4 regions of the Streptomyces sp. NBC_00727 genome follow, and region 4 is predicted to be linked to each of the others. Evidence: riboswitches for the same ligand, from Rfam matches in the RefSeq annotation. Region 4 holds a riboswitch; each other region holds the start of a gene.

Region 1 (7,102 bases), 1.8 Mb from region 4:
CTGGGCTGCCCCTGCCCACCGCCTACCACCTGCTGCGGACCCTGACCCACGAGGGATACCTGCGCCGGGAGAACGGCGTCTTCCTCTTCGGCGCCGCCGCCGAACGGCTGATGGGTGACGGCGCCCTGCAGAGCCGCCGCGGCGCCATGACCCAGTCACTGGACCGCTGGCGGGACCTCGTCGGGGCTCCGGTGTACTGCGCGATCTACCGCGAGGGTGAGATCGAACTCCTCGCCGTGGCCGACACCCCCGAGCAGCCGGCGGTGGACGAGTGGGCGGCCTTCCGGGAGACCGGGCACGCGCACGCGATCGGCCAGTGCCTGCTGAGCCGGCTCGACGAGAAGGCCCGCGAGGACCACTTGGACCGGCACCCGGTCCGCCAGCTGACCCGGTATTCCGTGCGCGACCGCTCGGCGTTCCTCGCGCGGCTGCGGTCGCTGGAGCGTACGGAACCGGTCATCGAGCGACAGGAGTACGCGCTCGGGACGGTCTGTGCGGCCATCCCGATCGTGGCCGGATTCACCGCCGCCGCGATGGCCATTTCTCTCCCCCTCGACGAGGAAGAACGGTTGCTCCCCGCAGTCGAACGGTTACGCGCTGAAGTGGCCAGCCTCTTGCGTTCGTTCGTGTTCTCTATCAGTATCTGAAAAATCACTCCTTGTGATCTGCTATCGCGTGCACCACGATGGCGTCAATAGGGCCACGGGGGATCATTCCTGGCCAGATTCATCTACTGCGGGGTTGAACGATGCGTGAGTCGGTTCAAGCTGAGGTCATGATGAGCTTCCTCGTCTCCGAGGAGCTCTCATTCCGTATCCCGGTGGAGCTCCGGTACGAAGTGTGCGATCCGTACGCGATCCGGATGACCTTCCATCTGCCCGGCGACGCCCCCGTCACCTGGGCCTTCGGTCGCGAGCTGCTGCTCGACGGCCTCAACAGCCCCAGTGGTGACGGCGATGTGCACATCGCGCCGACCGAGCCCGAGGGCCTGTCCGATGTCCACATCCGGCTGCAGGTGGGCGCCGACCGTGCGCTCTTCCGGGCGGGCACGGCACCTCTTGTCGCCTTTCTCGACCGTACGGACAAGCTGGTGCCGCTCGGGCAGGAGTGCACGCTGGATGACTTCGACGGCGACTTGGAGGAGGAGCTGGGGCGCATTCTGGCCGAAGAGCAGAACGCCGGCTGAAGAAGCCCGGTGTTCTCGGGCCCTCCATGCCACTCGAACAAGACACCTGCCGATCGGGTGAATCACGCTCCGTGTTCCAGTCAGGACCTCGCCCGCCGTCGTCGGCCCCGGCCGCTCCGCACGGGTGCCGAAGCTCCGGCTTCCGCGCCGAGCCCCGTGCGGTCCGCTGTGACGACCACTGCCGCGAGCGCGGTCGTCACCGGTACGGAGGCGACCAGCCCGATCGAGCCGACGAGGGTGCGCACGATCTCCTCCGCCACCAGCTCGCTGTTGGCGACAGTGCCGACGCTGCTCTGCGCGACCGTGAACAGCAGCAGGAGGGGCAGCGCGGCGCCGGCATAGGCGAGCACCAGGGTGTTGACCACCGAGGCGATGTGATCGCGTCCGATTCTGGTCCCTGCCCGGTAGAGCTGCTTCGCCGTCATGGTGGGGTTCGCCTGGCGCAGCTCCCAGACCGCCGAGGTCTGGGTGACGGTGACGTCGTCGAGCACCCCGAGGGAGCCGATGATGACACCGGCCAGCAGCAGGCCGCTCATGTCGATGTGCGGATACAGGCCGTGGATGAGGCCGGTGTTGTCGTCGGTGTTCCCGCTCAGGCTCGCCCAGCCGATGAAGAGTGAGCCGAGCAGCCCGATCAGGAGCAGCGAGACCAGGGTGCCGATGACGGCGACGGAGGTGCGGGCGGTCGGTCCGTGGCAGATGTAGAGAGCGATCAGCATGATCGCGCCCGCCCCGACGACCGCCACCACCAGCGGGTTCGAGCCCTGCAGGATGGCCGGAAGGATGAACAGGGTCAGGATCGCGAACGACAGCGCGAGCGCCACCAGGGCCATGACCCCGCGCATCCTGCCCACCAGCACCACCGCGAGGGCGAAGATCCCGGCCAGCAGCATCAGGGGGAACTTCCGGTTCACGTCCGTCACGGAGTACTGGAGGTCATGGGGCGCGTCCGGGGCGTACGCCACCACCACTCCCTGGCCCTCCCGCAGTTGTCTGGGGGCGTCCGGCTGGACCACCTCGACGAACCGGCGTCCCTTGTCGGGGCCACTGGTGACCTCGACGGTGGCCTTCTCGCAGAGCCCCCCGTCGGCCTTCGGCTCCCCGTCGGGCGGGTCGGTCGCGCCGTCGACGGGGAGCTGGGCGGCGTTCACGTCCTTGCAGTCCACCTTGACGACACCCACCACCTTTCCCTGCTGGGTCTGCCGGTCGAAGCCGACGCCGGTCCGTTCGTGCGCCGGCGCACCACCCGGCCATAGCGCGACGAGACCGACGATCACGGCGGCTGCGAAGGGGATCAGCACCGCGGCGATCACCTTGCGCAGATGGGCGGATACAGGCGCGGCCGGGCCATGGCTGTGTGCGTGGGCCTGCTGATGGCCCTGCGGGTCTGGGTCGCGATGAGGGGGCGTCACCGGCCGATCATCGCAAGAAGGAAGAGGCCCTCTGTTCAGCTCGCCCGTCCAGGGGCTAGCGTGGTGGCACCTTTGCACACGCGGGAGCTCGGAGCACCGGGCTGAGAGGGCGCTGACCGCCGTACGTCCGTACGGCAGTGATGCTGCGCCGACCGCCGAACCTGTTACCGGGTAATGCCGGCGTAGGGAGTAGGTCTCATGACCACATCGGACACACGCACGCCTGCCTCCAATCAGGGCGACGAGGCCGGGAAGTCCATCGGCTGGCACAAGGGGTACGTCCAGGGGCAGCGCCCGGACATCCGGGTGCCGGTCCGTCAGGTGCACCTCACCAACGGCAAGGACGTGACGCTGTACGACACGTCGGGGCCGTACACCGATCCCGCCACCGCGACCGACGTCCGCCGCGGACTCGCGCCCCTGCGGGAGAACTGGATCATTGCCCGCAGCGACACCGAGGAGTACGCGGGCCGCCCCGCCCGTCCCGAGGACGACGGGCTGAAGCACACCTCGCCACGGGGCGGGCTGCGCAACCTGGACGCGGTCTTCCCCGGCCGCCCGCGCCGACCGCGGCGCAGCCGGGACGGGCGGCCCGTCACCCAGCTCGCGTACGCCCGCAGGGGCGAGATCACCCCGGAGATGGAGTACGTCGCGGTCCGGGAGAACGTGGCGGCCGAGGTGGTTCGCGAGGAGATCGCCGCAGGGCGCGCGGTGCTGCCCGCCAACGTCAACCACCCGGAGAGCGAGCCGATGATCATCGGGAAGCGGTTCCTGGTGAAGGTGAATGCCAACATCGGCAACTCCGCGGTGACGTCCTCCATCGAGGAGGAGGTGGACAAGATGACGTGGGCGGCCCGGTGGGGCGCGGACACGGTCATGGACCTTTCCACCGGCCGCAACATCCACACCACCCGTGAGTGGGTTCTTCGCAATTCACCCGTACCGATCGGAACCGTTCCTCTCTACCAGGCCCTGGAAAAGGTCGATGGCAGGGCGGAGGAGCTGACCTGGGAGATCTACAAGGACACCGTCATCGAGCAGGCCGAGCAGGGCGTGGACTACATGACGGTGCACGCCGGCGTACGCCTGCCGTACGTGCCGCTCACCGCTCGCCGCAAGACCGGCATCGTCTCCCGCGGCGGCTCGATCATGGCGGCCTGGTGCCTGGCGCACCACAAGGAGTCGTTCCTGTACGAGCACTTCGAGGAGCTCTGCGAGATCCTCGCCGCTTACGACGTGACGTACTCACTGGGCGACGGACTGCGCCCCGGGTCGATCGCGGACGCCAACGACGAGGCCCAGTTCGCCGAACTGCGCACGCTCGGTGAGCTGAACACGGTCGCCAAGAGGTTCGGGGTGCAGACCATGATCGAGGGGCCGGGGCATGTCCCGATGCACAAGATCAAGGAGAACATCGACCTCCAGCAGGAGATCTGCGAGGAAGCGCCGTTCTACACCCTCGGCCCGCTGACCACCGACATCGCGCCGGCGTACGACCACATCACCTCGGGCATCGGTGCGGCGATGATCGCCTGGTGGGGTACGGCGATGCTCTGTTACGTGACGCCCAAGGAGCACCTCGGGCTGCCGAACCGGGACGACGTGAAGACCGGGGTCATCACGTACAAGATCGCGGCCCATGCCGCCGACCTGGCCAAGGGGCACCCGGGCGCACAGGAGTGGGACGACGCGCTGTCGGACGCCCGGTTCGAATTCCGCTGGGAGGACCAGTTCAACCTGGCGCTCGACCCGGACACGGCGCGGGAGTTCCATGACGAGACGCTGCCCGCCGAGCCTGCCAAGACGGCGCACTTCTGCTCGATGTGCGGTCCGAAGTTCTGTTCGATGAAGATCAGCCACAGCATCAGTGAGCAGTTCGGCGGCCCGGAGAGCGCGGAGGCGACGGCCGAGGAGGTCGCGGAAGGGATGCTCCAGAAGTCGCGCGAGTTCGCGGCGAGTGGTAACCGGGTCTACCTGCCACTGGCCGACTGACCTGGTGGTGGCCCGATAAGCAGACGGACGCGGCCCTTCCCCGGGCCGCGTCCGGACGCCTCCGCCTCAGCCCCGCTCAGTCCAGTTCGTGTTCGGGGCCGCCGAAGTCGGGGCTCGTGAAGTCCGGGCTGCTGTACGTGGGGCGGGGCGCGGCGGCAGGGCCCTGGTCCGGGCCCGCGAAGTCCGGCCTGCTGTAACCGATCTTCGGGAGACGGCCCACCGGGCGGTGCGGTGCGGGGGCCGTGGGGCCGGCGGCGGGCTCGGTGAGCGCGTCGCGCAGGAAGGGCACGATGCCCCGCTCCAGCAGCGCCTGCCGCCAGGCCTCCTTGGCCCGGGCGACTTCGTCGGGCAGGTCCTCGCCGGCTTCGCGGGCCGTCAGGGACGTAGAGCCGTTGCGCAGGGCGGTGATGAGCAGGCCGATGGCCGCGACGAAGATGGCGGCGGCGGTGACGGCGGCGAAGAACCAGCCCGCGCCGACCATGGTCGTGGCGAACGCCGGTGGTGGCTCCAGCATCTTCAGGAGGTAGCCGGCCAGCAGGAAGATGGTCGCCGCCGTACCCGCCAGCATCGGCGCCAGAACGGTGACGACCGCGCCTATGCCGGCGCCCGACTGGCTGAGGCCGTCCGGCGTGGTGCCGGGGTCCGCGTCACGTTCGGGGGCGCGCAGTTCGTCACGTGCCTTCACGTACTGCTCGTACTCGGCGGCGGCCGTGGCGGTGATCAGGGCGACGGCAGCCATCGCCATGGTGCGGAGCTGGGCGACGTTGAGGCGTTCGCCGACGGCGGCCAGTTCCGGTCGTTCATGAGCGTGACGCAGTGCGTCGTCGAGGAGCCGTTCGTACTCGGGCCGGTCCTCGGTCAGCAGGTGCGGAGCGCTGTTCATGTGCATCCCCCGATGCTCCGTCGGGCCTGTGTGCCCGCTCTGGCCGGGCAGTTGGGCGGAAACGGAGGAGAGCCTGCTACTGATACGCCGATGGTAGAGCGCGCACAGCACGGGGTGACAGAGGGTTTCCGGAAATAGGCCCAGTGCTCGGCGTTGTCAGGTCGGGATTCGTCTTCCCTGCCGAACGTCAGTCATGCAGCGGCAGTTGGACGACCAGTAGCTTTCCGGCCATGGTCACTCCGCCGTCCATGGCGATGGCGAGCCCGTCCGCGTACACATGGGGGCCGTCGACCTGGGGCCCGGCACCGTCCTCGCTGTCCTCGGAGCCGACCTCGCCGGTCAGGTAGGGAATCGGGCTGTGACCATGGACGACGCGCCGGCCGCCGTACGCCGCCATCAGTTCCTGGACGGCCTCGGGGCCCTGGTCGTCCCGGAAGGCGAACCGCTTGGTGAGCTTGCGGAACAGGTCCCAGCACTCGTCGGCGTCGTTGCGCGTGAGGATGGCGTGCACCGTGTCGTTGACGTCCTCGATGGTGGAGCCGTAGTCCAGGTACGCCGTCGTGTCCGAGTGCATCAGGAGGTGCCCGTCCTCCTCGACGACCGCGTCGAGCCGGGACATCCACTGGAGGTGGACGTCCTGGAGGCGTTCCATGTCCGCCTTCTGGCCGCCGTTGAGGAGCCAGGCGGCCTGGAAGGTGGCGGTGCCCGCGCCGGAGTTCACCGGGGTGTCGCCGAACCGCTTGGCGCCGATCAGCAGCAGCTCGTGGTTGCCCATCAGGGCCTTGCAGTAGCCGCCGGCGGCCGCGGCCTCGGCGGAGAGCCGCATGACGAGGTCGATGACGCCGATGCCGTCGGGGCCCCGGTCGGTGAAGTCGCCGAGGAACCACAGGCGCGCGTTGCCGGCGGCCCAGCGGCCTTCGGCGTCGATCAGGCCCTGCTCGGCGAGCGCGGCGAGCAGCTCGTCCAGGTACCCGTGGACGTCACCGACCACGTACAGCGGGCCGAGACCCGGTGTGGCGACGGGACGCGGTTCGGGTACGGGCTGCACCTGGGCGGGTTTGTCGGCACTGATGACGGGAAGGTCGCGCGCCGTCGGCGTGTACCCCTCGGGTGCGTCGCCCTCCGGGAAGGCGCTTCCCGGGTGCGGCGAGGCGGGCGGCGCAGGGGACTGCGCATAGGGCGGTACGCGGAAGTCGCGCAACGTCGCCGTCCGCACCACGGGTTCCTGACCGGCCCCCTGTGTCATCGACCCCTCCACACCACCGTCGCGCCGCCGCACACCTGACGGGCCCTGCTGGTCGGGTTGGTCCGCGGTGTCGTGCGTCCATCATAGGAATGCGGATCGTGCTCTGGGACGCACCAGGGGTGGTGAATCCTTCCGCATGCCAGGTTCGTCGGTCGATTGGTCCCAATTGGGCTGATCAATCCCCTGCCGGGGAACGCGGCGCACTGACCGTGGTGCGGGGCGGACGGCGTTGCGAGGACGTCCGGACGATGAGCTCCGTCGGTATCACCCGCTCCACCGGGCCGTCCTGGTCGACGCCCTCGATCGCGTCGATGAGCAGCTGGACGACCGCCGTGCCGATACGCCGCGGCTTCAGCGAGAGCGTCGTGATGGGCGGCTCGGTC
Region 2 (7,102 bases), 1.2 Mb from region 4:
TGACCTGGGCGGGGGCGCCGGGGACGCGGGCGATGCCGGGGATGTTGTAGATGTCCTCGTACATCGCCGGGCCCTTGTCGTTGAGCCGGTGGGCGCCGGTGAACTCGCCGTGGTCGGCGGTGAAGAAGACCGCGGTGTCGTCCCACAGTCCGTGGCCCTTGAGCGCTTCGACGATGCGTCCGACCTGGTGGTCGATCATCGTGACGTAGCCCCAGTAGACGGCGATGAGCTTGCGCCAGGCGGCGGCGTCGAAGTCGTCGGAGGACCAGTACGCGCTGTACTGGCGCTGTACCTCGGGCTTCCCGGCGAAGGTCTCCGCCATGGAGGCGGGCAGCGGCACGTCGTCGGGGTCGTACAGGTCGTAGTACGCGTCGGGTATCAGGTACGGCAGGTGCGGGCCGTACCAGTGGCAGGACAGCATGAACGGCTTGCCGGTCGCCTTCCAGCCGGCGGCGTAGCGGTCCAGCAGGGCGAGGGTGCGGTCGGTGAGGTACGCCTCGACGGTGGCCTCGGCGGGCTGCTGGAGGCGGCCGGCGATGAGGTGGCCGCGCCCGGTGCCGTTGGCGGCGGTCCCGAAGACGGCCTCGCGCACCGCGAACGGCGGGAAGCCGTTCTCGTCGAGCCACTTCTCGTAGGAGGGGTGGTGTACGGGGTTGAGCGCGCCGGGCAGGTGCTCGCCGTCCAGTCCGTAGAACTCGGGGCCGCGCTCGCGGCCGATGTGCCATTTGCCGACGTGCCCGACGGCGTATCCCCGGTCCGCCAACTGGTTCCAGAGCATGGGGGTTTCGTCGGACAGCTCGTCCTTGCTGCCGCCGTTGCGCTCGGGGTTGTTGAGCATGCCGTGGCGGAACGGGTGGAGGCCGGTGGCGAGGGAGGCGCGGGCGGGGGTGCAGATCGCGGTGGGGGTGTAGAAGCGGTCGAAGCGGGTGCCCTCGGCCGCGAGGGCGTCCAGGGCGGGGGTCTCGACGAGCGGGTTGCCGTAACAGCCCAGGGTGTCGGTCCGGTGCTGGTCGGTCATCAGGAACAGGACGTTGCGCGGAGCCACTCGGGCCGCCCTTTCGGTGGTCGTGCTCACAGTGGTGACGGGAGCCGGCCGGGCAGGTTGCGGGGTGCTCGAGCGGGCCGGCTCCGGCGATTGACGGGAACTGTAGGGAGGTCCACTTTTTTACGTCAACCCTCGGGAATAAACATTGTGTGAATTCGTCCGGCGCGTTGACAGAAAGCACTTGACCGATCGACCATGCGTCCATGACCGAACGCACCGATGCCCTCCAGCGCCTGCGCAGAGCCAATGAAGCCGCCGTACTGGGCGAGCTGCGCAGGTCGGGGGCGCTCAGCCGGGGCGAGCTCAAGGACCGGGTCGGTCTCTCCCGTACGACCCTGTTCGCGATCGTGTCCGACCTGCTGGAACGCAACGCGGTCGTCGAGCAGCCCGCCCCCGATCCGGGGCAGCCGAGGGGGCGCGGCCGGCCGGCCCTGGAGATCTCGCTCAACTCGCACGGCGCGGAACTGATCGGCATCGACCTCCAGCGCCACCACATCCACGTGGTCGTCGCCAACTGCGCCCATGAGATCGTCGGCCGGAACAGCGCCCCGGTCCCGGCGGACAGCCAGGCAGCCGAACGGGCCGCGCAGGCGATCCGGGCGGTCGAGGAACTGGTGCGGCGCGAGAACATCAGCCTCGCCCCGGTCCAGGGCATCGGCCTCGGCCTGCCCGGCTTCGTGCAGAATCCGGCGTCCGCCGACCGGCACGCGATGACCCCGTTCGCCGGGCACGTCGCCGCCGAACTCGGCCGGCACTTCGGCGCCCCGGTGCTCACCGACAACAACTCCCGGCTGGCCGCGCTCGCCGAGGTCACCTGGGGTGCGGCACGGGGCTTCGACAACGCCGTCTACCTGCGCTGGTCCCAGGGCGTCGGCGGCGGGCTCGTCGTCAACGGCTCACTGGTGCACGGCGCCCACGGCGCGGCCGGCGAGATCGGGCACACCAGCTGCGACCCCGAGGGCAAGCCCTGCCACTGCGGCGGCCGGGGCTGCCTGGAGGGGCTGATCTCCGTCCCGGCCCTGCTCGCCGCCTGCGCCGAGCGCGGAGTGGACGCCGGGGACGCGGACGAGCTGATCGCGCTCGCCGCCGAGGGCCGGCCGGAGGTGGCCGATGTGCTCCGGGGAGCGGCCGTCACCGCGGGCCGGGTGCTCGCCGCGCTCGCCGCCCAGGTCGATCCGGAGTGCGTCGTCGTGTACGGGGAGCCGGCCGCGCTCGACGACCTGGTCCTCGCTCCGATCAGGGAACAGATCGCTACGCTCTCTCTGCCGTCCGCCCCCCGCTCCATCGAGGTGCGCGGTTCCGCCCTCGGCGGCGAGGCGGCGGCGCTGGGCGGTGTGGCCCTGCTGCTGCGCACCACGGGCCAGGACCTGGCGGAACTGCTGGACCGCCCGGCGCCGGTCCCGGCGGGCTCCGCCCACGACGAACGGACTTCCCCATGAGCGCCTGCTGCGGGCCGGGCCGTGAGAGCGCGACCACGGCCGCCCCCGTCACCACGGCCACCACTCCCCCGGCCGGCTTCGCCGTGCCCGAGTGGAGCACCGCCGACCTGCTGCGCGGCACCGTCGCCGTGCCCGGCGGGCCGTTCCTGATGGGCGGCGCCGACGAGGACGCGTTCCCCGCCGACGGGGAGGGGCCTGTCCGGGAGGTCGTGCTCGCCCCGTTCCGCATCGACGTGGCCTGTGTGACCAATGCCGGGTTCGCGCGCTTCGTCAAGGCCACCGGCTACCGCACCGAGGCCGAACTCATCGGCTGGTCCTACGTCTTCGGCGCCTTCGTCCCCCGCGAGGCACGCCATGCGGTGCTGCCCGGGACGGTGCCCGGCGCGCCCTGGTGGAGCGCTGTAACCGGGGCCTGCTGGCGGGCGCCCGAGGGGCCCGGCACCTCGATCGGCGACCGTCGGGACCACCCGGTGGTCCATGTGTCGTGGAACGACGCCACCGCCTACGCCCGCTGGGCCGGGAAGCGGCTGCCCACCGAGGCCGAGTGGGAGAAGGCGGCCCGGGGCGGACTGGTCCGGGCCCGCTTCCCCTGGGGCGACGCGCTGACCCCCAAGGGCCGGCACCGCTGCAACATCTGGCAGGGGGACTTCCCGGTCCGCAACACCCGCGAGGACGGCTACGCGGGCACCGCGCCCGTGAAGGCGTACGCCCCCAACGGCTACGGGCTGTACAACGTCTCGGGCAACGTGTGGGAGTGGTGCGCCGACCGGTTCAGCGCCGACTGGCACGTACCGGACCGCCCGGAGACGCGGATCGACCCGGCCGGGCCGCCCGAGGGCGGCAACCGGGTGCTGCGCGGCGGCTCGCACCTGTGCCACCGCTCGTACTGCAACCGCTACCGGGTCGCCGCCCGTACGTCCAACACACCCGACAGCACCACAGGTCACGGCGGGTTCCGCTGCGCGATGTCCCTCTGAGCGCCGGCGGCCGGCCCCCGCTCGGACCCGCACATCCCTCCGGCTATCCTGGCCGCCACACCGGACACGGGGTGCCCTGCGACAGGGCTGAGATCACACCCGTCGAACCTGAACCAGTTAGCACTGGCGGAGGGATGTCTTCATGTCGTTGTCGCATGCCCGGGACGAGCGCGCCGCTTTCGGCGGGCGCATGCCCACCGCGCCCGGCGATCTGCGCGTCGAGGCGCACGGGATAGCCCCGGTCCCCGAGGACCGGCGCTACGGCGGCCCCGGGCGGCTGTTCACCGTCTGGTTCGCGCCCAACCTGACCATGACCGGCGTCTTCACCGGCACCGTCGGCATCGCGCTGGGCCTGGACTTCGGCACCGCCCTCGCCGCCGTCGTGCTCGGCACCCTCGTCGGCGCCGCGCCCACCGCGTATCTCGGCACCTGGGGCAGCCGGACCGGGGCCGGGCAACTGCCGCTCGCACGGCTGGCGTTCGGGCCTGGTGTGGTGCTGCCGGGCGCGCTCCAGTGGCTGTCCTCGATCGCGTGGGACGCGCTGATCGGTCTGTTCGGCGGGGACGCGCTGGCGCAGTTGTGCGGCTGGCCGTTCTGGCTGGGCGTCCTGGTCATGATGGCCGCGCAGGGTGCGCTGGGCGTGCTGGGCTACGAGGTGATCCACCGGCTCCAGACCGTCATGACCTTCGCGCTCGCCGCCGCCTTCGCGGTCCTCGCGACCAAGCTCCTGAACGGTGTCGACCCGGTGACCAGCGGGTCCGTGCACGGCGCGGACCGGGCCGGCGCCTTCGTCCTGACCTGCACCATCGCCCTGAGTCTGGCGCTGTCCTGGGCCCCCTACGCCAGTGACTTCAGCCGCTATCTGCCGCGCGAGACGTCCCGGCCGCGGATGTTCTGGTGCACGCTGGGCGGGATCAGCGCCTCCTTCGTGGCGGTCCAGACGATCGGGCTGTGGGGCGCCTCGGTCTTCACGGACCAGACCGCGCGCGGCGTCGACACGCTGCTGGGCGGCGGCGCGCTCGGGGCGTTCGGGCTGCTCGCGGTCGCGCTGGCCGCGCTGTGCAGCAACGCGATGAACGACTACAGCGGTTCGCTGGCGTTGCAGACGATGGGTGTACGTGTGCCGCGCCCGGTCGCCGCGGCGCTCGCCGCCGCCCTCGGCTTCCCGCTGGTGCTGTGGATGCACGCGGCGGACACCACGGCCCGCTTCCAGAACGTGCTGCTCCTCGTCGGCTACTGGATCCCCGGCTTCGTGGCGATCGTGTCCGTGGACTGGCTGGTGCGGGCGAGGGACCGGCGCGGCGCCCCCGTCGACCTCGCCGCCGAGCACGCCCGGCCGCGCCCGTGGTGGCCGGCGCTCGCCGCGTTCGCCGCGGCCTTCGCGGCGGCGGTGCCGTTCATGAGCACCGGCCTGTACGTGGGCCCGGTGGCCGAGGCGCTGCACGGCGCGGACCTGGCGTACGGAGTGGCGTTCCTCGTGGCCCTCGTGGTGTACGCCCCGCTGCGGATGCGCCGGCGCCCCTGACCGGGCTCACTCCTCGACGGTCCACGGCCAGACCGCCCGGCGGCCGTTCTCGATGAGGCCGGCCATCCGGAACGCCGCGTCGGTGAGCCCGCCGAAGGTGTGCCGGTTCGGGCCCGTGGGACCGTTGGCCGGCCGGTACCCGGCGAGGTTCCAGGTGTGGACCGGGACCTTGCGCGGCACCGGGTCGGACCCCCGGGGGCCGTAGGGCAGGGCCTGTTCGTCGGTGACGAGCAGCACCCGGTCGTGGTCCAGGTAGTGGGTGCGCAGCGCCTTCGTGGTGTCGGTGCCGCCGAGCCGGTGGAACCGTTCCAGCACGTCCAGGACCGGTTCGCCGGGTGCGTACGGGACCGGTGCGCTGCGCCAGCCGAACTCCACCAGGTCCGCCTGCTCGGCACGCAGGGCGAGCGCGGTGCCGAACACGGCGGCCGCGTCGGCCCGGCTGAGCGTGGACCGTTCGGAGACGGTGTCGAAGAACATCGAGTCGGACCGGTCGACCAGGACCAGCGTCCGGCCGGGCAGGGCGGGCACGTTGGCCAGGCAGTGGCCGAGTGCCGCTTCCAGCGCGGCGGCCCAGCGCGGTGCGGCGTGCCGGTGGGCGGCGAGGTAGCGGAACGGGAACTGCCGGGAGCGGGCCACCTCTTCGGGGTCCGCGATGCGTGCGGCGACCCGGTCCGCGACCGCGTCCGTGATGCGGGCCTCGTCGAAGTTGCGCAGGTTCCGCAGGAGCGCCATGGGCCCCATGACGGGGATCAGCGCCTCCCAGACGGCAGCGTCCATCGGCCCGTGCAGCCAGCCCGCCACGGACTCCCAGGTCATGCCGGCCTCGGCGAGCCGGTCCGCGCCGCCGGGCCCCGTGATCAGGGCCCGCCGCTCGCCCGCCGGGGTGTCCAGGAGCGCCCGGTGGGCGGTGAGCAGCCGCTCGCCGGCCGGGGCCTCGGCCCGCTCCGGGTGGTGGCGGCGGTCGAGGGCGTACCGGAAGAGCTCGCCCTGCCAGGGCTTGGCCGGGTCGGGCGACGCGTGCACCAGGTTGAGCACGTCACCGAAGCGGAAGTCCCTGGACGCGGTGTCGTACTTCAGCAGGGACCGGGACGTGTAGAGCCTGCGTACGGCGTCGGCGACGCCCCGCTTCACGGGCTGCGGGACCTTGCGCCCGTACGTCGCGATCCAGTGCGCGAGCAGTTCGCCGGCCTCGTCGGCGCGTTGGAGCACCGAGTCGACGACGGACCGGTTGGAGGGCCCGTCGCAGGTCCCGGCCGCGAGCCGTGCGCGTACGTACGCGGCGGCGCCGACCAGGGACGCGGTGCGCATGTTGCCCTCGCCGCGCAGCCAGCGCAGCAACCCGGCCGTCCACGCGGGGTGCTCGACGGCGAGGCGGGCGACGAGGGCGGTGTACCGGTCGTCGCGGAACGCGCCGCTCTCGTAGAAGGTCTCCTGGGAGACGAAGTTGCCGACGGCAAGGAGGAAGAGTTCCTCGCGGGGCTCCCGCACGTGGGCCGGGCCGCCCTCGTAGGTATGGAGGTTGCGCGCGGTCGAGCCGGGCACGGGCCGGGTGGCGGCGAGGTGGCGGGCGGCGGCCGAGACATGCGGGGCCACCAGCATCTCGGACCAGACCTTGGAGACGCGTCGGGAGTGACGAGGCAGGGAATCCCCCCGGATTCAAAGAGTTCTGGACGCGCCCGCGCCCGGCGAGATCAAGGGAAAGGGCGGCGGCATCACTTGGAGTGTCAGAAGGAAGTAGCCGCAGCCGGGCGCATCGCCGGGCGCGGGCGCGACGACAACGTACAAGAGCCTCCGCCGGGTGCGCCACCGAATTACGGCGCACCCCGACTGCCGTCTCTTTTGGCACTATTGACCCAGATGAAACCGGCGAGCGCATCGCCGAGCACCCGGTGGACGGGCCGGAACAGATCTCCCGGGCCGTCGCCCGCGCACGGGAGGCTCAGAAGGGATGGGCCGCGCTGCCCGCCTCCCGGCGCCCCGACCATCTGCTGCGCTGGAAGAAGGCCACCGCGACCGAGTTGGACGCGGGGCCCGGACCATCTCGGAGGAGACCGGGAAACCGGCCGGCGGCGCAGCGTCGCACATGGTGCTCACGCTGGAGCACCTGGCCTGGGCC
Region 3 (7,102 bases), 3.7 Mb from region 4:
GGCGTCCGTGCACAGGTAGAGCCGGGCGTCGGACAGCAGCGCGCGAGACGTGGACATGGTGCGGTTCCCCCCGGGGAAGACGGTGACGGCGGATCAGTGGTGCGGCGCGGGGAAGCGGGCCGCCCGCTCGCGCGGCGCGGCCCGCTTCCCCGGACGGTTCAGACGGCGAGCGCCTGGGCGCGGCGCTTCACCTCCGTGCCGCGATTCTCACTCAGTGCCTGCGCGGGCGTGCCCGGCAGGGTCGGGTCGGGAGTGAAGAGCCATTCGAGCATCTCCTCGTCGGAGTAGCCGTCGTCCTTCAGGAGTGTCAGGGTCCCGGAGAGGCCCTTGACCACCTTGTCGCCGTCGATGAAGGCGGCGGGCACCTGAAGCGCCCGGTTCTCCCCACGGCGTACGGCGATGAGCTGGCCCTCCTTGACCAGCTGCCGCACACGCGTCACCTCGACATCGAGCATTTCCGCGATGTCGGGCAGGTAGAGCCAGGCGGGGACGAGTGCATCGGTCTTTGCGTCAATCTCGGTCACGGGACAAGCCTGCCATCCCGGACTGACAGCCGAAACCCGGACTCGGCTCTTCAGGTCCCGGGCGGTTACGGCAGAACCGCCGACTTGAGCGGTACGGAGGGGTCCCCGGCCCGGTCCGCGTCGAGCCGGGCCCCCGCCTCGACGAGCCGGCGCCCCTGGGCCAGGTCGCGCGGGCGGCCGACCGCGAGCACCGCGACCAGGACGCCGTCGCGCAGCCAGCACACGGACCAGGCGGGTTCGGCCGGGTCGCCGCGCCACAGCAGGGTGTCCGCGTCCGCGTGGTGTCCGGCGTACTGCACGAACCGGCCGAACTGCTCGGACCAGAAGTAGGGCACCGGGTCGTAGGGCGGGACGTCCGCCGTGCCCTCGGCCGCGATGTGGGCGGCGGCGGTCCTCGGGCCCTGGAGGGCGTTGTCCCAGTGGTGGACGACCAGGCGGGTGCCGTAGCGGGCGGAGGGGAAGGAGGCGCAGTCGCCGACGGCGTACACATCGGGGAGCGAGGTGCGCAGCGCCGCGTCGGCCGTCACCGAGCCCTCGGGCCCGAGCGCGATGCCGGAGCCCGCGAGCCAGCCGGTGGCGGGGCGGGCGCCGATGCCGACGACGACCGCGTCGGCCCGGAGGGCGCGCCCGTCGTCGAGGACCACCGCGCCAGGTTCGACGCGGGCCACCCGGGCGCCGGTGAGGAGCCGGGCGCCGCTCTCCTCGTACCAGGCGGCCATCGGGGCGGTCACCTCGGCGGGCAGGGCGCCGGCGAGCGGGCGGTCCGCGGCCTCCACGACGGTGACCTCGCAGCCGGCGGCGCGGGCGGCGGTGGCGAACTCGGCGCCGATCCAGCCGGCGCCGACGACCACGACGGGGTGCCCCGCCTCCAGGACGGGCCGCAGCCGGGCCGCGTCGTCGAGGGTGCGCAGCAGGTGGACGCCGGGCACGCCGTCGGAGCCGGGCAGGGCGACGGGTTCGGCGCCGGTGGCGAGGACCAGGACGTCGTAGGGGACCGGGCCCGCCGAGGTGTCCAGCTCGTGGTCGCCGGCGCGCACACCGGTGACCTCGCAGCCCAGGCGCAGGGTGATGCCGAGGGCCTCGAAGCCGATGTCGAACGCGGACTCCTCGGCCTTCCCGAGCAGCACCGCCTTGGACAGCGGAGGCCGGTCGTAGGGCTGGTGGGGTTCGGCGCCGATGAGGGTGACGGGGCCGGTGAAGCCCTGTTCCCGCAGGGCGACCGCGGTCTGGACGCCCGCCATGCCCGCGCCCGCGACGACGACCCGGCGCCCCGTCCGCTCTGCCTGCTGCTGCTCGCTCACCTGTCCACCTTACGTACCTGACGAGGAGTCAGGGAAGGGAGGGCCCGGCCGCCGTCGTCCCGGCGGGGTTTAGGCTGGCCACCGTAAGACACGCGGGAGCCCGGACGCACCGGGCTGAGAGGGAGGCTGGCGGCCTCCGACCGTACGAACCTGATCCGGGTCATGCCGGCGAAGGGAGGGGCTGGACGCCCATGCGTACCCATCGCACCGACGGGACCGACGTCCTCGTCATCGGGGGCGGCATCATCGGCCTGGTGACCGCCTGGCGGGCCGCGCAGCGCGGTCTGTCCACCGCGCTCGCCGACCCCGAACCCGGCGGCGGAGCGGCCCGGGTCGCGGCCGGAATGCTGGCCGCCGTCACGGAGCTGCACTACGGCGAGGAGACGCTGCTCGGGCTCAACCTCGCCTCCGCCAGGCGCTATCCGGCGTTCACGGCCGAGCTGGAGGAGGCGAGCGGCCGGGACATCGGCTTCCGCGCCTGCGGCACCCTGGCCGTCGCGCTGGACGCCGACGACCGCGCCCATCTGCGCGAACTCCACGAGCTGCAACGCCGCTCGGGCCTGGAGTCGGAGTGGCTGACCGGGCGCGAGTGCCGCCGCCTGGAACCGATGCTCGCCCCGGGCGTGCGCGGCGGGCTGCGGGTGGACGGCGACCACCAGGTCGACCCGCGCCGGCTGGCCGCGGCCCTGCTCACCGCCTGCGAACGGGCCGGTGTGGTCTTCCACCGCCGCCACGCCGACCGCCTCTCGGTGGTGGCCGACCGGGCCGTGGGAGCCGTGCTCGACGACGGTACGCAGGTGGCCGCCGACCAGGTCGTGCTCGCCGCGGGCAGCCTCAGCGGCCGGCTCGCCGGGGTCCCCGCCCACGTCCTGCCGCCGGTCCGCCCAGTCAAGGGCCAGGTGCTGCGCCTCACCGTGCCCCCGGCGTACGCCCCCTTCCTCTCGCGCACCGTGCGGGCGGTGGTCCGGGGCAGCCACATCTATCTCGTACCGCGCGAGAACGGCGAGCTGGTCGTCGGCGCCACCACCGAGGAGATGGGCTGGGACACCACCGTCACGGCGGGCGGGGTCTACGAGCTGCTGCGCGACGCCCACGAGCTGGTGCCCGGCATCACCGAGCTGCCGCTGACCGAGACCCGCGCCGGGCTGCGCCCCGCGTCCCCCGACAACGCCCCGCTGCTCGGCCGCACCGCGCTGCCCGGCCTCCACCTCGCCACCGGCCACCACCGCAACGGCGTGCTGCTCACCCCCGTCACCGGGGACGCCATGGCGTCGCTGCTGGCCGACGGCGAGCTGCCCGAGGCGGCCCGCCCCTTCTCCCCCGGCCGGTTCTCACCCGCCCCCGCACCCCTGGAGCAGCCCGCATGACCGAGCCCACCGCGCTCACCGTGTCCGTGAACGGCGCACCGGTCGCCGTCGCCGCGGGCACCACCCTGGACGCCCTCGTCGCGACGCTGACCGACGCGCGGACCGGGGTGGCCGCCGCGCTCAACGAGACCGTCGTGCCGCGCGGCCGGTGGACCGCCGCCGCGCTCACCGAAGGCGACCGGGTCGAGGTCCTGACCGCGGTCCAGGGAGGCTGACCGTGTCCGACGACCTCTTCACCCTCGGCGGCGCCGAGTTCACCTCCCGGCTGATCATGGGCACCGGCGGTGCGCCCAGCCTGGACGTGCTGGAGCGGTCCCTGACCGCGTCCGGCACCGAGCTGACCACCGTCGCCATGCGCCGCCTCGACCCGACCGTGCAGGGCTCGGTGCTCTCCGTGCTGCGGAAGCTGTCCATCCGGGTGCTGCCGAACACCGCCGGCTGCTACACCGCCGGGGAGGCCGTGCTCACCGCCCGGCTCGCCCGCGAGGCGCTGGGCACGGACTGGGTCAAGCTGGAGGTGGTGGCCGACGAGCGCACCCTGCTGCCCGACCCGGTCGAGCTGCTCGACGCGGCGGAGACGCTGGTGGACGACGGTTTCACCGTGCTGCCGTACACCAACGACGACCCGGTCCTGGCGCGGAAGCTGGAGGACGTGGGGTGCGCGGCGGTCATGCCGCTCGGCTCCCCCATCGGCTCGGGCCTGGGCATCCGCAACCCGCACAACTTCCAGCTGATCACCGAACAGGCCCGGGTGCCGGTGATCCTGGACGCGGGCGCCGGGACGGCCTCGGACGCGGCGCTCGCCATGGAGCTGGGGTGCTCGGCCGTGATGCTCGCCTCGGCGGTGACCCGTGCCCAGGAGCCGGAGCTGATGGCCGCCGCGATGCGGCACGCGGTGGAGGGCGGGCGGCTCGCCCACCGGGCCGGGCGCATCCCGCGCCGCCACTTCGCCGAGGCGTCCTCGCCGACGGCCGGGCGGGCGGTGCTGGACCCGGAGCGGCCGGCCTTCTGAACGCGATGAGCCGCCCCGGTCCGGACCAACGTGCCGGAATCCACAGTTCCGGTGCCGGAAGGCCGCTGGAAGCCGGGATTCCGGCCCCTGGCGGCACGCCCCTGTCACGGCTCGGCTTCAGTACTGCGCCGGGTTCGCTCCGCGGCGGCGGGCCTGTCCGTGGCGGCTCGTAGACTCGCATGGTGGATACGACCCTCCAGGACCCCCTCGTCGGGCAGCTGCTCGACGGCCGCTACCGCGTCGATGCCCGCATCGCCGTGGGCGGCATGGCCACGGTCTACCGGGCCATGGACACCCGGCTCGACCGGGTGCTCGCCCTCAAGGTGATGCACCCGGCGCTCGCGACCGACGCCTCGTTCGTCGAGCGTTTCATCCGCGAGGCCAAGTCGGTGGCGCACCTCGCCCATCCCAACGTGGTCGGGGTCTTCGACCAGGGCGCCCAGGGGCAGTACGTCTACCTGGCGATGGAGTACGTCGCCGGGTGCACGCTGCGCGATGTGCTCAGCGAGCGCGGCGCGCTCCGGCCGCGGGCCGCGCTGGACATCCTGGAGTCGGTCCTCGCCGCCCTCGGCGCGGCGCACCGGGCGGGCTTCGTGCACCGCGACATGAAGCCGGAGAACGTGCTGATCGGGGACGACGGCCGGGTCAAGGTCGCCGACTTCGGGCTGGTCAGGGCCGTGGACGCGGTGACGAACACCACCGGGACGATCCTCGGCACCGTCTCGTACCTCGCCCCGGAGCAGATCGAGCACGGCACGGCGGACACCCGTGCCGACGTGTACGCCTGCGGGGTCGTGCTGTACGAGATGCTGACCGGCGACAAGCCCCGCGACGGGGAGTCCCCCGCCCAGGTCATCTACCAGCATCTGCACGAGGACGTGCCGCCCCCGTCGGCGGTCGTCCCGGGCCTCGCGCCCGAGCTCGACGAGCTGGTGGCGAGCGCCACCGCCCGCTCGCTCGAAGTCCGCCCGTTCGACGCGGTGGCGCTGCTCGCCGAGGCCCGCCGGGCACGCGCCGCCCTGACGGACGCACAGCTCGACGCCGTACCGCCGCGCGCCCTGGCCGTGGCGCGGGACGCGGGCGACGGCCCGGACGGCGAGGCGGACGGGGCCGACTCCCGGACGACGGTGATCCCCCGGGTGCTGCCCACGCACCTGGGCACCGCCCACCACACCAACCGGCTGGAGATGCCCCCGCCGGAGAACCCGCCGGCGCCCCGGCGGACCGGCCCGCTCGGCAATCCGCGGCGCGGGCTGATCGCGGCGGTCCTGGCGGTGCTGCTGGTCCTGGGCGTCGGCGGCGGCGTCTGGTACATCAACTCCGGGCAGTTCACCAAGGTCCCCTCGCTGCTGGGCCAGACCGAGCCGGCGGCGAAGAAGCGGCTCTCGGACGCCGGTCTGGAGCTGAAGGGCGTGAAGCGCGCCTACAGCGACACCGTCGACCGGGGCAAGGTGATCAGCAGTGACCCGGAGTCGGGTGCGCGGATCAGGGACAACGGCTCGGTCTCGCTCGTCGTCTCGCGCGGTCCCGAGATCATCGAGGTGCCCGACGTCGAGGGCGTCCGGCTCGCCGACGCCAAACGGGAACTGAAGAAGGCGGGCCTGCTCCCCGGCATGGTCACCAAGGAGTTCAGCGAGGACGTGGGGGCCGGTGAGGTGCTGCGTACGGAGCCCGGGGCGGGCACCGAGCGCCACCCGGACTCGGCGGTCGCGATCGTGGTCTCCAAGGGCAGCCCCGTCGACGTCCCGGACGTCACCGGGCTCTCCGTCGACGACGCCACCGCGGCGCTGGCCGACGAGGGGCTGAAGGCCGAGGTGGCGCCCGGCCGGGTGCACTCGCCGGAGGACGAGGGCGACATCGCGCGCCAGTCGCCGGCCGATGGCACCGAGGCGGCCGAGGGCGACACCGTCAGGCTGACGGTGTCCGACGGGCCCCGGATGGTCGACGTACCGGACGTGGTCGGCATGAACGCCGACGACGCCCAGGCCGAGCTGGAGGGGGCGGGCTTCGAGGTCGACGTCGAGCACGGCTTCCCCTACCTCAGCGACAAGGTCTCCAGCCAGTCCGTGGACGGCGGCGACCAGGCCCCCGAGGGCAGCACCATCACCATCAAGACCAAGGGACTGTAGAGATCCGTATGCGCAACCCAGTCGGCGGCCATGTACCGGTGGCCGGCGGCCTCGCCAAGGCCGGCCTCCCCTATGCCCGCGAGATGGGCGCCGAGGCCGTCCAGGTCTTCGTCGCCAACCCGCGCGGCTGGGCCACCCCGGCCGGCAACCCGGCGCAGGACGAGCTGTTCCGCGCCCAGTGCGCCGCCGAGTCGATACCGGCGTACGTCCACGCCCCGTACCTGATCAATTTCGGCTCCCACACCCCGGCGACGGTGGAGCGGTCCGTGGAGTCGCTGCGCCACTCGCTACGGCGGGCCCGGGAGATCGGGGCGCTGGGCGTCGTGGTGCACACCGGTTCGGCCACCGGCGGGCGGCCCCGCGAGGAGGCGCTGGCCCAGGTGCGGACGCACATGCGGCCGCTGCTGGACGAGCTGACGCACGACGACGACCCGTTCCTGCTGCTGGAGTCGACGGCCGGCCAGGGCTCCTCGCTCTGCTCGCGGACCTGGGACTTCGGCCCGTACTTCGAGGCGCTGGACGCCCATCCGAAGCTCGGGGTGTGCCTGGACACCTGCCACATCTTCGCGGCGGGTCACGATCTCGCCGGACCGGGCGGGATGAAGGAGACGCTGGACCTGCTGGTGGGGACGGTCGGCGAGGGACGGCTGAAGCTCATCCACGCCAATGACTCCAAGGACGTCTCCGGCGCCCACAAGGACCGGCACGAGAACATCGGCTCGGGCCACATCGGCGAGGAACCGTTCCGCGAGCTGTTCGGCCATCCCGC
Region 4 (7,102 bases):
AGATCGCCGAGCTCGTGGGGCTGACCACCCGGGCGATCCGGCACTACCACCATGTCGGTCTGCTCCCGGAACCTGAGCGGCGCCCCAACGGCTACCGGGCGTACAGCGTCCGCGACGCCGTCCTGCTCGCCCGGGTGCGGCGGCTCACCGAGCTCGGTCTCGGTCTCGATGAGGTGCGTGACGTCCTCGCCGATGACGCCGGGCGCGAGCTGGCCGAGGTGCTGGAGGAACTCGACGCGGACCTGGCCCGCCAGGAGGCAGCCATCCGGGAGCGCCGCCGCCGGCTCGGCGTCCTGCTCGCCGAGCCGCCCGGCGCCACCGGGCCCGTCTCGCCCGCCCTCGCCGCACTGTTGGCACAGGCCCCCAGGACGGATTCGCCGAGCGCGGCCAAGGATCGCGAGTACCTCACGCTGATGGATGCCCCCGGCACCGGTGCCCAGGAGATTTTCGCGCTGTTCGAAACGCTGGTCGCCGATCCCGCGGTCGTCGGACTGTACGAGCGCCTGGACGCGCTCGCCGAGGCCCCGGCCGACGATCCGAGGATCGCCCCGCTGGCGGCCGATCTGATGGCAGTCGTCCCCGAGGAACTGTTCGCCGCGATCCCCGAGGACGGGGTCGTCGTGACCGGGCTCAAGGAAGCGATGCTCGCCGAGTACGCCCCCGCGCAGGCGGAGGTCGTGAGCAGGCTCATGGAGGCGTTCATCGCGAGGGGCCGGGGATGAGTGGCGTGCGGGTGGCACGGGTCGCCTCAGCCGCCGTGCTGTCCGGGGAACTGGCCCTGGCGGTCTGCCTGGTGGCCGGGGTCCGGCCGCCCGGTTGGGCACTGGCGGGCGCCGAGGCGCTGGTGCTCACGGTCCTGCTGCTGGAGGCCCGGGTGCTGCGCTCGCTGTACGTCGCGGCGCGCGCCGGCGGCGCGGACCCCCGGGCGGCGCGGCGGGCCGCCGTGGAGCAGGCGGTGCCGGTGGCGGTCCGCCGTCTGGTCCTCCACGAGCTGCGCGCCGTCGCCTCACTGGCGCGGTGGGTCCGGCGCCGCGCGCACGGTGTGCGCCCCGGGGACCTCGCCGCCGCGTACACCGGGCCGCAGACCGCGATGCTGTACGGGCTGCTCTTCGTGATGGCCGTCGAGACGGTGGGCCTGGCCCTCCTCATCCCGTGGCCGGTGGTCCACCGGGTGTTCCTGGTCCTCGACCTGTACGGGCTCGTCCTGGTCCTGGCCCTGCACGCCGCCTGCGTCACCCGGCCGCACGTCGTACGCCCCGACGGCTCTCTGCGGATCCGCTACGGAGCACTCTTCGACCTCGTCGTGCCCCAGGACGCGGTCGCCTCGGTCCGGGTCGACCGGCGATACCCGGAAGGCCGCCTGGTCACCCTCTCCGACGACGGGGTCCTCGACCTGATCGTGGGCAGCCAGACCTCGGTGACCCTGGAGCTGAACCGGCCGCTGCCCTTCACCCGCCCGCTCGGCGCTCCGGAAGGGGCCCACACCATCCGCTTCCACGCCGACGACCCCCGCGCCCTGGTCGACGCACTCCGCCGGCCCGTCTGACGGCGCGCGGCCCGGTCAGAACAGCGCGGGCAGCACCACGCACTCCGACGCGTCGAAGGTGACGCCCACCCGCTCGCCCTCCTCCGGCGTCCCGCGCAGCGGGCACTCGGCGTCCAGCACCGGGCCGCGCTCGGGGTGGAGGGTCACGGCGACATGGCTGCCCCGGAAGGTGCGCGCCCCCACGACGCAGCGCAGCCCCTTCTCCGGCCCGCCGATCCGGACCCCGGCCGGCCGCACCAGCAGATCGCACGCCCCCTGCGGCGACCCGGCCGGCACCGGCACCTCGCCCCAGTCCGTGTCCGCCGCCTCCCCCTCGACGGTCGCCTCGACCACGTTGTCGAAGCCCAGGAACCGGGCCACGAAGGCGGAGGCGGGGCGCTGCCACACCTCCAGCGGGGTGCCCACCTGGGCGACGCGGCCCTCGCGCATCACGACGACCCGGTCGGCCAGCGCGAACGCCTCGCCCTGGTCGTGGGTGACGGCGAGCACGGTGGTGCCGAGCCGGCCGAAGAGGGCGCGCAGTTCGACGACGAGCCGTTCGCGCAGGCTGCGGTCCAGCTGGCCCAGGGGCTCGTCGAGCATCAGGAGCCTGGGGCTGGGGGCGAGGGCCCGGGCGAGGGCGACGCGCTGCTGCTCGCCGCCGGAGAGCGCGGCGACGGCACGGCGTTCGGCGCCGGGGAGGCCCACGAGGTCGAGGAGTTCGGCGACCCGGCGGTCCTGTTCGCCCCGGCCGGCACCGTGCATCCGCAGGCCGAAGGCGACGTTGGCGCCGACGTCCCGGTGCGGGAAGAGCTGGTGGTCCTGGAACATCAGGCCGAGGCCGCGCCGGTGGACCGGGATGCCGTCCTGGTCGGTGCCGTCGAGCAGGACCCGGCCGCCGTCCGGCTCCTGCAGCCCGGCGACCAGGCGCAGCAGGGTGGACTTGCCGCTGCCGCTCGGCCCGAGCACGCAGACGATCTCGTGGTCGGCGACCTCCAGGTCCACCCCGTCGAGCGCGGCCCGGTCGCCGAAGTGGACGGTTGCCGATTCGAGCGTCAGCATCTTCTAGAACTCCCCGGATCGGTCGGTGCGGATGCGTTCGAGCAGCAGCAGCGAGACCGCGCACACGAGCATCAGGATGGTGCTGAGGGCCATGGCCTGGCCGTAGTTGAGCTCCCCGGACCGGCCCAGCAGCCGGGCCACGGCCACCGGAAGCGTCGGGTTGTCCGGACGCGCGATGAACACCGTCGCCCCGAACTCCCCCAGTGACACGGCGAACGCGAACCCGGCGGCGACCAGCAGCGCCCTCCGCACCAGCGGGAAGTCCACCTCGCGCCAGGCCCGCAGCGGCGAGGCCCCGAGCACCGCCGCGGCCTCGCGCAGCCGGGCGTCCACCGCCCGCAGGACCGGCAGCATGGTCCGTACGACGAAGGGCACCCCGACCAGCGCCTGGGCGAGCGGCACCAGGATCCAGGAGGTACGGAGGTCGAGCGGCGGCTTGTCCAGGGTGATCAGGAAGCCGAAGCCGACGGTCACCGCGGAGACCCCGAGCGGCAGCATCAGCAGCGCGTCGAAGCCCCGGACGAGCCGGCCGGCCCGCCGGGTGAGCGCGGCGGCGGCGAGGCCCCCGACGACCAGGGCGATCAGGGTCGCGACGAGGGCGTAGCGCAGCGAGTTCCCGATCGCCTCGATGGGCGCCACCAGGAACGTACCGCTGTTGGCGTCCGCCGAGGTGAGCGCGCGGTAGTAGGCGAGCCCGGAGCCGCCGAGCGAGCGTTCCACCAGCACGGCGAGCGGCAGCAGTATCAGCACGAGCACGCTCAGCAGCACTCCGCCGAGCAGCGCCCACTGCCCGGCACCGCTCGGCCTGCGCGCCGTCTGTGCCGGGTCGACCAGCTTCAGCGCACGCTCCCTGCGGCGTACGGTCCAGGCGTGCACGGCGAGGATCGCGCCGACGGCGGCGAACTGCACGAGCGTCAGCACGGCGGCCGTGGGCAGGGCCAGCAGTTGCGCGGTCTGCCGGTAGATCTCCACCTCCAGCGTGGAGAAGCCGGGCCCGCCGAGGATCTGTACGACCCCGAAGGAGGTGAAGGTGAAGAGGAAGACCATCAGCGCGGCGGCGGCCACGGCCGGGGCGAGCGCGGGCAGCGTGACGCGGCGCCAGGCGGTGAACCTGCTCGCGCCCAGCACCCGGGCGGCCTCCTCCTGACGCGGGTCGAGCTGCGCCCAGAGCCCGCCGACGGTGCGGACGACGACCGCGTAGTTGAAGAAGACGTGGGCCAGCAGGATCGCCCACACGGTGGTGTCGAGCCGTACGCCCCACAGCTCGTCGAGCAGCCCGCCGCGTCCGAGCAGCGCGAGGAAGGCGGTGCCGACGACGACGGTCGGCAGCACGAACGGCACCGTGACGACGGCGCGCAGCACCTGCTTGCCGGGGAAGTCGAACCGGGCGAAGACATAGGCGCCGGGCAACGCGATCAGCAGGGTCAGCGCGGTCGAGGCGAGCGCCTGCCACAGCGTGAACCACAGGACGTCACGGATCTCCGGCCGGGCCAGCACCTCGCCGAACCGGCCGAACTGCCAGACGCCGTCCGCCTTGAGCCCCCGGCCGACGATCGCGGCGACCGGGTAGGCGAAGAACACGGCGAAGAACGCGACGGGCACGGCCATAAGCCCGAGCCGCACCGCGGTCCCGCGCCGGGCCCGGGCGCGTGCGGACCTCCCGCGCGCGCCCGGTCCGCGTACGGGAGTCTTCGTTACTTCACTACGAGCGAGGACCATGACCGGACCCACTGCTCACGGTTCTTGGCGATGGTGTCCGGGGCGACGGTCGCCGGCTTGTCGGCGGTGGCGCCGAACTTCGTGAAGAGCTCCGGCACCTTCGCGTCCTTGGCGACCGGGCTGACGAACATGGTCAGCGGCATGTCCTCCTGGAACTTCTTCCCGATCAGGAAGTCCAGCAGGGCCTTGCCGCCTGCCTCGTTCTTCGCCCCGTCCAGCAGACCGGCGAACTCGATCTGGCGGAAGCAGGTCCCGGTGGCGACCCCGGTGGGCGCGGTCTTGGGCTGCGGGTCGGCGTACAGCACCTCGACGGGCGGGCTGGAGGCGTAGCTGACGACGAGCGGCCGGTCGGCCTTGGCCTTCTTGCCGCCCGCGGAGCCGGAGAACTCCTCGTTGTACGCCTGCTCCCAGCCGTCGACGACCTTGACGCCGTTGTCCTTCAGCTTCTTCCAGTAGTCCTGGTAGCCGTCCTCACCGAAGGTGGCGACGGTGCCCAGCAGGAAGCCGAGGCCGGGCGAGGAGGTCGCGGCGTTCTCGGTGACGAGCAGGTTCTTGTACGCGGGCTTCGCCAGGTCGGCGAAGGTCTTCGGCGGCGCGAGCTTCTTGTCGGCGAAGTACTTCTTGTCGTAGTTGACGCAGATGTCGCCGGTGTCGACCGGGGTGACCCGGTGCTTGTCCGCGTCCAGCTGGACATCGGCCGGGACCCGGTCGAGCCCCTTGGCCTCGTACGGCGTGAACAGCCCGTTGTCGAGGGCGCGCGAGAGCAGGGTGTTGTCGACGCCGAAGAAGACGTCGCCGCGCGGGGAGCCCTTGGTCAGGATCTCCTGGTTCAGGGCGGCGCCCGCGTCACCGCTCTTGAGGACCTTGACGGTGTAGCCGGTCTGCCGGGTGAACTCCTTCAGCACGTCCTTGGAGGCGTTGAAGGAGTCGTGGCTGACCAGCGTGACGGTCTTGGAGCCGGAGCCCTTGGTGGATCCGGAACCGGACGCCGAGTCGTCGGAACTCCCGCAGCCGGCCAGCGCGGTGACGCCGAGCGCGGCGGCGACGGCCGCGACCGCGGCCTTCTGGGTGGTGCTCATGTGTGATTCCTCCTGGAGTGACCAGGAAGAGACGCGGCCCTGCCCGCACCGGTGGAAACCGGAAGCGGGCAGGGCGCAACAGCTTGAGTATGGTCCGAACTTCCTACCCGGAATGACCCGGGCGAGGTTCAGAGGGTCTGCGGCCAACCTGTCCTTGGTGCCGCACTCTCAGCGCTGTGGCGCTCCCCTGTCGGAATATGCAGTTGATTTCGGCCCCAGGCTACACGGCCGTTTTCGGCCGCGGTTCCGCATGCCCGGGCCGCTCGCCCTCAGCGCTCGGAGGCCGCCAGCTGTCCGCAGGCGCCGTCGATCTCCTGGCCCCGGGTGTCGCGGACGGTGACCGGCACGCCGTGGCTCGCGATGGCCTCGACGAACGCGCGCTCGTCCTCGGGCCGCGACGCGGTCCACTTGGAGCCGGGGGTCGGGTTGAGCGGGATCAGGTTGACGTGGACGCGCCTGCCTTTGAGGAGCCGGCCCAGCCGGTCGCCGCGCCACGCCTGGTCGTTGATGTCGCGGATCAGGGCGTACTCGATGGAGATGCGGCGGCCGGACTTCTCCGCGTACTCCCACGCGGCGTCCAGCACCTCACGGACCTTCCACCGGGTGTTGACCGGCACCAGGGTGTCGCGCAGCTCGTCGTCCGGGGCGTGCAGCGAGACCGCGAGGCGGCACTTGAAGCCCTCGTCGGCGAACCGAAGCATCGCGGGCACCAGGCCGACGGTGGACACGGTGATCCCGCGCTGCGAGAGACCGAGGCCGTCGGGCTCGGGGTCGGTCAGCCGGCGGATCGCGCCGACGACGCGGTTGTAGTTGGCCAGCGGCTCGCCCATGCCCATGAACACGATGTTGGACAGCCGGGCGGGGCCGCCGGGGACCTCGCCGTCGCGCAGGGCGCGCATGCCGTCCACGATCTGGTGGACGATCTCCGCGGTCGACAGGTTGCGGTCGAGACCGGCCTGCCCGGTCGCGCAGAACGGGCAGTTCATGCCGCAGCCGGCCTGCGAGGAGATGCACATGGTGACCCGCTCCGGGTAGCGCATCAGGACGGACTCGACCAGCGTCCCGTCGTGCAGCTTCCACAGGGTCTTGCGGGTGGTGTCGTCGTCGCAGCTGATGTGCCGGACGACGGACATCAGATCGGGGAACATCGCCTCGGCGAGCTTGTCCCGCGATCCGGCCGGGATGTTGGTCCACTCGGCCGGGTCGTGCGCGTACCGCGCGAAGTAGTGCTGCGAGAGCTGCTGGGCGCGGAACGGCTTCTCGCCGATCGCGGCGACGGCTTCCCTGCGCTCGGCGGGCGTGAGGTCGGCGAGGTGCCGCGGCGGCTTCTTGGCTCCGCGGGGCGCGACGAAAGTGAGTTCTCCGGGCTTAGGCATGGTTCTTCCAGTGTCGCAGACGGAACGGCGAAGGCCCGCCGCCCTGTGGACGACGGGCCTTCGTACGGAAAACCGCAGGCCGGAGCCGGTCAGCCGGAGCCGACGAAGAGGACGAGCAGCAGCCAGACCACCGGGGCGGTCGGCAGCAGGGAGTCCAGCCGGTCCATGATCCCGCCGTGGCCGGGCAGCAGCGTTCCCATGTCCTTGATGCCGAGGTCCCGCTTGATCATGGACTCGCCCAGGTCGCCGAGGGTGGCGCTGGCCGCGACCGCGAGGCCCAGCAGCAGCCCCTGCCACCAGGAACCGTCGTCGATCAGGAACTGCATGCACAGCGCCCCGGC

What was found. A riboswitch is a leader RNA that binds a small molecule or an ion and turns the genes downstream of it on or off. The one in region 4 is predicted to bind thiamine pyrophosphate.
Region 1: another riboswitch for thiamine pyrophosphate. It lies ahead of thiC (phosphomethylpyrimidine synthase ThiC); the one in region 4 lies ahead of OG242_RS24245 (thiamine ABC transporter substrate binding subunit).
Region 2: another riboswitch for thiamine pyrophosphate. It lies ahead of OG242_RS29550 (purine-cytosine permease family protein); the one in region 4 lies ahead of OG242_RS24245 (thiamine ABC transporter substrate binding subunit).
Region 3: another riboswitch for thiamine pyrophosphate. It lies ahead of thiO (glycine oxidase ThiO); the one in region 4 lies ahead of OG242_RS24245 (thiamine ABC transporter substrate binding subunit).

Annotation. Positions count from the first base shown of each region.
Region 1 covers NZ_CP108981.1:3,533,079-3,540,180, forward strand. The annotation lists gene OG242_RS15955 (IclR family transcriptional regulator) at 1-647, shown strand, start outside; gene OG242_RS15960 (SsgA family sporulation/cell division regulator) at 749-1,186, shown strand; gene OG242_RS15965 (YibE/F family protein) at 1,267-2,598, opposite strand; TPP riboswitch at 2,669-2,804, shown strand; gene thiC (phosphomethylpyrimidine synthase ThiC) at 2,797-4,590, shown strand; gene OG242_RS15975 (hypothetical protein) at 4,667-5,479, opposite strand; gene OG242_RS15980 (metallophosphoesterase) at 5,661-6,719, opposite strand; gene OG242_RS15985 (LacI family DNA-binding transcriptional regulator) at 6,895-7,102, opposite strand, start outside.
Region 2 covers NZ_CP108981.1:6,546,753-6,553,854, reverse strand. The annotation lists gene OG242_RS29565 (sulfatase-like hydrolase/transferase) at 1-1,045, opposite strand, end outside; gene OG242_RS29560 (ROK family transcriptional regulator) at 1,249-2,484, shown strand; gene OG242_RS29555 (formylglycine-generating enzyme family protein) at 2,481-3,461, shown strand; TPP riboswitch at 3,519-3,613, shown strand; gene OG242_RS29550 (purine-cytosine permease family protein) at 3,604-4,986, shown strand; gene OG242_RS29545 (TROVE domain-containing protein) at 4,993-6,585, opposite strand; partial or broken gene OG242_RS29540 (aldehyde dehydrogenase family protein) at 6,708-7,102, shown strand, end outside.
Region 3 covers NZ_CP108981.1:1,625,244-1,632,345, forward strand. The annotation lists gene thiE (thiamine phosphate synthase) at 1-57, opposite strand, end outside; gene OG242_RS07195 (Rv2175c family DNA-binding protein) at 159-524, opposite strand; gene OG242_RS07200 (NAD(P)/FAD-dependent oxidoreductase) at 590-1,825, opposite strand; TPP riboswitch at 1,908-2,019, shown strand; gene thiO (glycine oxidase ThiO) at 2,017-3,192, shown strand; gene thiS (sulfur carrier protein ThiS) at 3,189-3,407, shown strand; gene OG242_RS07215 (thiazole synthase) at 3,410-4,204, shown strand; gene pknB (Stk1 family PASTA domain-containing Ser/Thr kinase) at 4,387-6,333, shown strand; gene OG242_RS07225 (deoxyribonuclease IV) at 6,342-7,102, shown strand, end outside.
Region 4 covers NZ_CP108981.1:5,318,441-5,325,542, reverse strand. The annotation lists gene OG242_RS24265 (MerR family transcriptional regulator) at 1-722, shown strand, start outside; gene OG242_RS24260 (hypothetical protein) at 719-1,546, shown strand; gene OG242_RS24255 (ABC transporter ATP-binding protein) at 1,562-2,587, opposite strand; gene OG242_RS24250 (ABC transporter permease) at 2,591-4,195, opposite strand; gene OG242_RS24245 (thiamine ABC transporter substrate binding subunit) at 4,282-5,385, opposite strand; TPP riboswitch at 5,468-5,584, opposite strand; gene rlmN (23S rRNA (adenine(2503)-C(2))-methyltransferase RlmN) at 5,655-6,761, opposite strand; gene OG242_RS24235 (phosphatidate cytidylyltransferase) at 6,851-7,102, opposite strand, start outside.